3 regions of the Acidisoma sp. S159 genome follow, and region 1 is predicted to be linked to each of the others. Evidence: predicted binding sites of a transcription regulator. Region 1 holds the regulator's gene; each other region holds the start of a gene.
What was found. Region 1 encodes LexA, which represses DNA repair genes until DNA is damaged. Its sites were predicted from a motif close to TGTTCTANNTANGTTC; they were not measured.

Region 1 (2,263 bases):
CCTCGGGCAGGTCGAAATTTGCATAGACGTTCTGCACGTCGTCCGACTCGTCGAGGATATCGAGCAGCTTGAGCACGGAGGTCGCGGCCTCCTCATCGAGCGGAACCGTGGTGCGCGGCCGCCAGTCGAGCTTGGCGCTTTCGGGCGGACCGAAGCGTGCCTCCAAAGACTCCTGCATCGCGAAGAAGCTCTCGATCGTGCCGGTGATCTCATGTGCCTCGTCGCTGCTCTCGACATTGTCGGCACCTGCCTCGATGGCGGCTTCGAGCATGGCATCTGCGCTGGCGGCGGCGGCGGGATAGCGGATCACGGCCAGCCGCTCGAACATGAAACTGACCGCGTTGGTTTCGCCCAGTGCGCCGCCATGCTTGCTGAAGGCGGCGCGGATGTCCGACGCGGTGCGGTTGCGGTTGTCGGTCAGCGCCTCGACGATGACGGCGACGCCTGAGGGGCCGTAGCCCTCGTAGCGGACCTCGGCATATTCCTCGCCGGGGCCAGCGCCGGACCCGGCCTTCTTGATGGCGCGGTCGACCGTATCCTTGGGCATATTCTCCTTCCGCGCCGCGAGCACGGCGGAGCGGAGGCGCGGATTGGAGGCCGGGTCGGGCAGCCCTTGGCGGGCCGATACCGTGATCTCGCGAATGAGCTTCGCGAACTGGCGGGCGCGCCGCGCATCCTGCGCGCCCTTGCGGTGCATGATATTCTTGAACTGGCTATGGCCGGCCATGGGGAAGGCTCCGGAAGGCGGGTCTGAGGAAAGCCTTGGTCTCCGCCAACCCGCCCCGCCCCGTCAAGCCGGGATCAGTCGCGGCGTCCTTCAGTGCCGGGCCTGATTTCTCCGGCTGCGGGCGCTCGAGGCTCAGCCCCGCAACCCGGTCTGGCTTTGGATCAGTAGCGGCGGAGCAGCGCCACCAGACGGCCCTGCACGCGCACGCGTTCAGCGGGAAATATCCGGCTCTCGTAACGTGGATTGGCGGGTTCGAGCGCGATCGAATTGCCGCGCTTGCGCAGCCGCTTGAGCGTGACTTCATTGTCATCAACCAATGCGACGACGATCTGTCCGGTTTCGGCGGTCTCGACGCGGCGGATGATGACCGTGTCCCCGTCCAGGATCCCGGCTTCGATCATGGAATCGCCGGCAACCTCCAGCGCGTAATGCTCGCCGGAGCCGAGCAGCGCGACTGGCACTTCGATGTGTTCGGAGGTATCGCGCAGCGCCTCGCGCGGGAGGCCGGCGGCGATGCGGCCATAGAGGGGGAGTTGCACCGCGCCCGCTTCATGCGCCGCGCGAACACCCGGCAGGCGCCCGGAGAAATCACCGCGAATAACGGTCGGCGCGAAACCAGCCTCCCGGCCCGCGACCGCTTTCGCGGCCGGTCTGATGTCCCGCGCAATCGGATTGAGCGAATCGGCTGGCATCCGCAGCACTTCCAGCGCCCGCGCCTGATGGTGGCGCCGGCTGAGGAAGCCGCGTTCCTCAAGCGCCGAGATCAGGCGATGGATGCCCGATTTAGACTTGAGGTTTAATGCCTCCTTCATCTCGTCAAAGCTCGGCGAATAGCCGGCGGATTTGAGATGGCGGTCGATGAAGACCAGTAATTCATGCTGCTTACGCGTCAACATGGTCCTGCACCCCGAAAGACGGTCACCTTGCCGCTGAAAGAGCGGAACAAATCGGCAACAATGCGACTTCTATGTGGTCGCGCCGAGCCGCGTCAAGCGAGAGGAACGTTTCGAGTCTAGTCTTTTGGCAGAGAACACTGTGGGCAGTTCGTCAATCAAACGAGACGAAGTGGCGTGGAAGTCTTGGAAGGCGGTGTTTGAGACAACCCACCCCCGACCCTCTCCTTGCAGGGAAGGGAGTTCCTGTCTCGCTTCCACCCACCTTCATCCCTCGCAGCAAGCGAGGGGTGAAGGTGGGTTCTTGCTTTGCCCTAGTCCCTGTCGCCATCTGCATACGGATTGACCGAACCACGGAAGTCGATCCGCAGCGGAACGCCCGGCAGTTCGAAGACCTCGCGCAAAGTATTGACCAGGTATCGCCGGTAATCCTCGGGCGTCGCCTCCGCACGGGTGCCAAACACCACGAATGTCGGCGGCCGAGCATTGGCCTGGGTGATGTAGCGCAGCTTTAGCCGGCGGCCCTGCACCGCCGGCGGCGGATGGCGGCTCAGCGCATCGGCGAACCAGCGGTTGAGCGCCGATGTTGGCACGCGCTTGTTCCAGGTGGCGTGAACCGCCCGCACCGCCGGCAATAGCCGCT
Region 2 (2,263 bases), on a different contig from region 1:
GAACCCTGTGTCGCCGCGAACCCGGAGATTGTGTGGGTAGTCGGCTATCTGATCGGCTTCAGTATCATGCGCGGCGTCTTCACGAAAATGAGGATCCATGAAATACGCGTATTCCGCCATTCCGTAGGCGGCACTTCCTTCGCTGATCACACGCCAAACCGCACGGGCTGTCGCGACAACCGCTTCATCCATGCGTGTAAGCGCTCGAACAATGCGGGAGGACGGTTGTTTGACGATTGAATCATCGATGGGCTCTGCGGGCGGGGTCATCGCTATCTCCTTGAGCTTGATGGCCCAGGGAAGATGTCCCGCCGTCCTTACGGAGCTGTTTCAGCCCCGAATAGTCAGGCTACGCCTGCAATACCGGCGCGATCATTCCGCGGCGCCGACACGGATGCCTGCAGGGCCCATCTCGGCAACCCGATCAGATGCCTGGCGCAACTTCATGACGTAGCTCATGAGTTGATCGGCCCGGCGCCCTGCCTCGGCCTTTGTGTCGTAATCGTTGTCGTAATAGGCGACACCGACGATACCGCCGTCTTTCGGGTCGCTGCCCCTCACCTTGGGGTGCCAACTGCCCCTAGAGCCTCCGACCACGATGTGAAGATCGGTCGCGCTGTAGAGATAGTCGGAGGTGACGGCCATATAGGCTGAAAATGGTGACATGATCGTTCTCGGTCAGCCAGCGAAGCCAATCCGCCAGGGTCGCCCGCCGGTACGTTGATGCGGATCAGTATACAAACCAGAAGCCGGACGACGGCAAGTCATCCCTTGGCACAATCGTGGCTTTGTTCCGCGGAGCGAGTCGAGCCGCCGTCGCCAAAGTCTAGCCGGTCTGATAGAGGATGTTCCCTATTCGTTCCAGGAGGCTTTATGGGTCGACGGGCAGGGAGCGCGGATCTGCCACTTCATCACGGGCGGGTGCCGGCTTGGCTCGGCCAACGCATGGCTCGGCTTGGCGCGGTGATCGCCGAGGCCATCATTCATCATTATGGGCGGGATGAGTTCCTGCGCCGGCTCGCCCACCCCTTCTGGTTCCAGTCCTTCGGGGCCGTGATGGGAATGGATTGGCATTCCTCCGGGATCACTACCTCGGTCATTGGTGCGCTGAAGCACGGCCTCGGGCCACTTTCCGGGGAACTCGGCATCCATGTTTGCGGTGGGCGAGGGCGGCATTCGCGCCAGACACCGCAGGAACTTGTCGCTATCGGAGATCGTGTCGGCTTCGACGGGACGGCTCTAGCCAAGGCGAGCCGGCTCGTTGCCAAGGTCGATAGCGCCGCCGTGCAGGATGGGTTCGACCTCTATCTGCACGGCTTCATCGTGGCGGATGACGCCAAATGGGTCGTCGTTCAGCAAGGCATGAACGGGGAGAGCCGGCTCGCCCGCCGCTACCACTGGCTCTCCGAGGATCTCAAAAGTTTCATCGAGGCGCCGCATGCGGCGATCGACGGCGAGAATCAGGGGCAGATCGTCAACCTCACCGACCGTCGAGCGGACGACTCACGGCGTGGCCAGCTCGCCTTGCTTCGCGATCTTGGGCCGGATCGGATCATCCGTGAGATCGTGGCGATGGAAGGGAAGAACTCATCACCGGCAGCGCAGGGCGAGCCGTTTCTCCCGCACCTCGTTATGCCTGCCCATCACGACGTCCGCCCGAAAGACGTGATGATGCGGCGACTGCACGGCGCTCTGGCTGCGGCGGCCGATTGCGAACCTGCCGAGTTTTCGTCGCTGTTGCTTGTGCCGGGCGTCGGCGCGCGAACCGTGCGCTCGCTCGCTATGGTCGCCGAGGTTGTACACGGCGCTCCGTGCCGTTTCGCCGATCCGGCCCGGTTCTCGCTCGCTCACGGGGGCAAGGACCGGCAGCCGTATCCGGTGCCCACCCTGGTCTATGACCGGACGATCGCGGTGTTGAAATCGGCGTTGACCAAAGCGAAACTCGGAGACAGCGAGCGGCTCGACGCAATCGGCCGTCTCGACGCGCAAGCCCGCAGACTTGAGCATCACGTGACCGGACCATCGCTGCCCGATTTCATTGCGACCGAACGACAGCATTCGCACGAATATGGTGGGCGTAGCGTCTTTGGCTGGGAACCTGTGCCCGAAGCGATAGTGCGTCCTTTCTCTCTTCCGCCGCGTGCTAATCCTGCGACGAAAAGTTATCGAGCGTGTATTGCAGCGGTTCCAAGGCGACCTTCACATCGCCAGTGAAGGGAAAATTGATATTGATGATGACGAAAAGCGCCATGAAGATCACGGC
Region 3 (2,263 bases), on a different contig from region 1:
GAAGCGCCCGCCGGATGGCAAGTTCGGAAGCCTCAGCGATGGTCGAGCCTGCGATCTTGACCGCCAGCGCCTCGGGCTTGAGGCGAGCGCCGTTGCAGACGGCACAGGGCTTGTCGGCCTGGTAGCGGCTGAGTTCCTCGCGCAGCCAGGCACTGTCGGTTTCCTTCCAGCGGCGGGCGAGGTTTTTGAGCACGCCCTCGAAGGGTTTGTTCACGGAATAGGCGCGCACACCGTCCTTATAGGTCAGCTCGACCGAGACATCGCCCGTACCGTAAAGGATGCCGTCTCGCGCCTTCTGGGGCAGCTCGTCCCAGGGCGTCGTCATCCGGATCTTGAAGTGCTTGGCGAGACCCTGCAGCGTCTGGTCGTAATAAGGTGTCTGGCTATGGCTCCAGGGTGCCACGGCGCCGGCGTTCAGCGGCCGCCGCTCATCTGGCACGACCAGCGCGCCGTCGAAGAAGCTTTCGAGGCCGAGGCCGTCGCAGGCCGGGCAGGCGCCGTGCGGCGAATTGAAGCTGAAGAGCCGAGGCTCGATCTCCTCGATCGAGAAGCCGCTGACCGGGCAAGCGAAGCGGGAGGAGAAGGTGATGCGCTGGCTGCCATCCGCTGCGGCATCGGGCGGCTCGGCATAGACCACGCCATCCGCGAGGCCGAGCGCGGTCTCAAAGCTGTCAGCCAAACGCGGCTCGATGCCGGGGCGAACGACCACGCGGTCCACCACCGCCTCGATCTCATGCTTGGTCTTGCGGTTCAGCGCGGGGACATCGCCAATTTCGTAGAGCTTGCCGTCGACCTTGACGCGGGTGAAGCCGCGGCGCTGCAACTCCGCGAGTTCCTTGCGATACTCCCCCTTGCGGTCCCGCACCACCGGGGCGAGCAGCAGCAGCCGCGTGCCCTCCGGCATGGCGGCGACTCGATCGACCATCTGGCTCACAGTCTGCGCCTCGATCGGCAAGCCGGTGGCGGGGGAATAGGGGATTCCGACTCGTGCCCAGAGCAGGCGCATGTAGTCGTGAATTTCGGTGACGGTGCCGACCGTGCTGCGCGGATTGCGGCTGGTGGTTTTCTGCTCGATTGAAATGGCGGGCGAAAGGCCCTCGATGCTGTCGACATCGGGCTTGCCCATCAGTTCGAGGAACTGGCGGGCATAGGAGGAAAGGCTCTCTACGTAGCGGCGCTGGCCCTCGGCATAGATCGTGTCGAAGGCGAGCGACGACTTGCCCGAACCAGAGAGCCCCGTGATGACCACGAGACTGTCCCGGGGAATCGAGACGTCGATGTTCTTGAGATTATGCTCCCGCGCGCCGCGCACGGTGATGAAGGAGCCGTGCCGAATGTCCGTCACGCTGAGACCGATGTTCCTGAGGTGTTCCGTCTACGACAGGCGGGTGCCGGGTGCAAACCGCCGCCATGGAAGATCGGCATTGCGTCGCCGGATTTAAAGCTCCAGAGAATACTTGCAACCCCGGGTTGAATCTGAGAACTTTAGCTCAATGCGACGGACTGGAAACTCGTTTCGATGCACGAATTAAAGTCTGGCCCATTGCAACCGCTGGTCCCAGACTGGGGCGTAAGGTATAGGCCGCGTGGCAAATACCAGCGTTCTTGTTGAGGAACCAGCCTATGGCCGGCAGCGTTAACAAAGTGACTATCGTGGGCAATCTCGGCAAGGATCCCGAGGTCCGAAACACCCAGTCCGGCATGAAGATCGTCAATCTTCGGATTGCCACTTCGGAGAGCTGGAACGACAAGGCGAGCAATGAGCGCCAGGAGCGCACTGAGTGGCATAGCGTCGTCATCATGAATGACCGCCTTGCCGATGTGGCCGAGCGCTTTCTTAAGAAGGGCAGCAAGGTCTATCTCGAGGGCAAGTTGCAAACCCGGAAATGGACCGATCAGGCTGGCCAGGAGCGCTATTCGACCGAGGTTCTGCTCGGTCGCTTCGGCGCCGAACTCGTGTTGCTCGATCGACCCGCCGAGGGCAGCGGCGCCGCACGTGGTAGCGAGCGGTCCTACGATCAGGCACCTGATCGCGCGGCACGGCCCGCGGCGGCGCGCAGTGGCGCGGGCGGCGGAGCTGGTGGCGGTGGCGGTGGCTGGGATGCCGGCCGGGGCGGCGGCGACCTTGACGACGAGATACCCTTCTGAACGCGCCGCCCAAGAACGACCCGGCCATAGCGGACGGACGGGAGGAGACGCCGGCCAATCCGCCATTCGGCAGCATGCCACCGTTGCTCGCGCGCGCCTGGCGGCTGTCCTGCAC

Region 2: GSQ92_RS19530 (DUF763 domain-containing protein) is a predicted target of LexA. The motif match lies at 847-862, and genes of this name have one in related genera.
Region 3: uvrA (excinuclease ABC subunit UvrA) is a predicted target of LexA. The motif match lies at 1,357-1,372, and genes of this name have one in related genera.

The regions. Positions count from the first base shown of each region.
Region 1 covers NZ_LMUG01000048.1:153,170-155,432, forward strand. Annotated here, with positions in the region: gene GSQ92_RS15750 (YebC/PmpR family DNA-binding transcriptional regulator) at 1-727, opposite strand, end outside; gene lexA (transcriptional repressor LexA) at 889-1,623, opposite strand; gene der (ribosome biogenesis GTPase Der) at 1,935-2,263, opposite strand, start outside.
Region 2 covers NZ_LMUG01000059.1:588,262-590,524, forward strand. Annotated here, with positions in the region: gene GSQ92_RS19520 (hypothetical protein) at 1-270, opposite strand, end outside; gene GSQ92_RS19525 (hypothetical protein) at 373-666, opposite strand; gene GSQ92_RS19530 (DUF763 domain-containing protein) at 874-2,214, shown strand; gene GSQ92_RS19535 (DUF4239 domain-containing protein) at 2,144-2,263, opposite strand, start outside.
Region 3 covers NZ_LMUG01000008.1:293,896-296,158, reverse strand. Annotated here, with positions in the region: gene uvrA (excinuclease ABC subunit UvrA) at 1-1,345, opposite strand, end outside; gene ssb (single-stranded DNA-binding protein) at 1,624-2,148, shown strand; gene GSQ92_RS04680 (diguanylate cyclase) at 2,223-2,263, shown strand, end outside.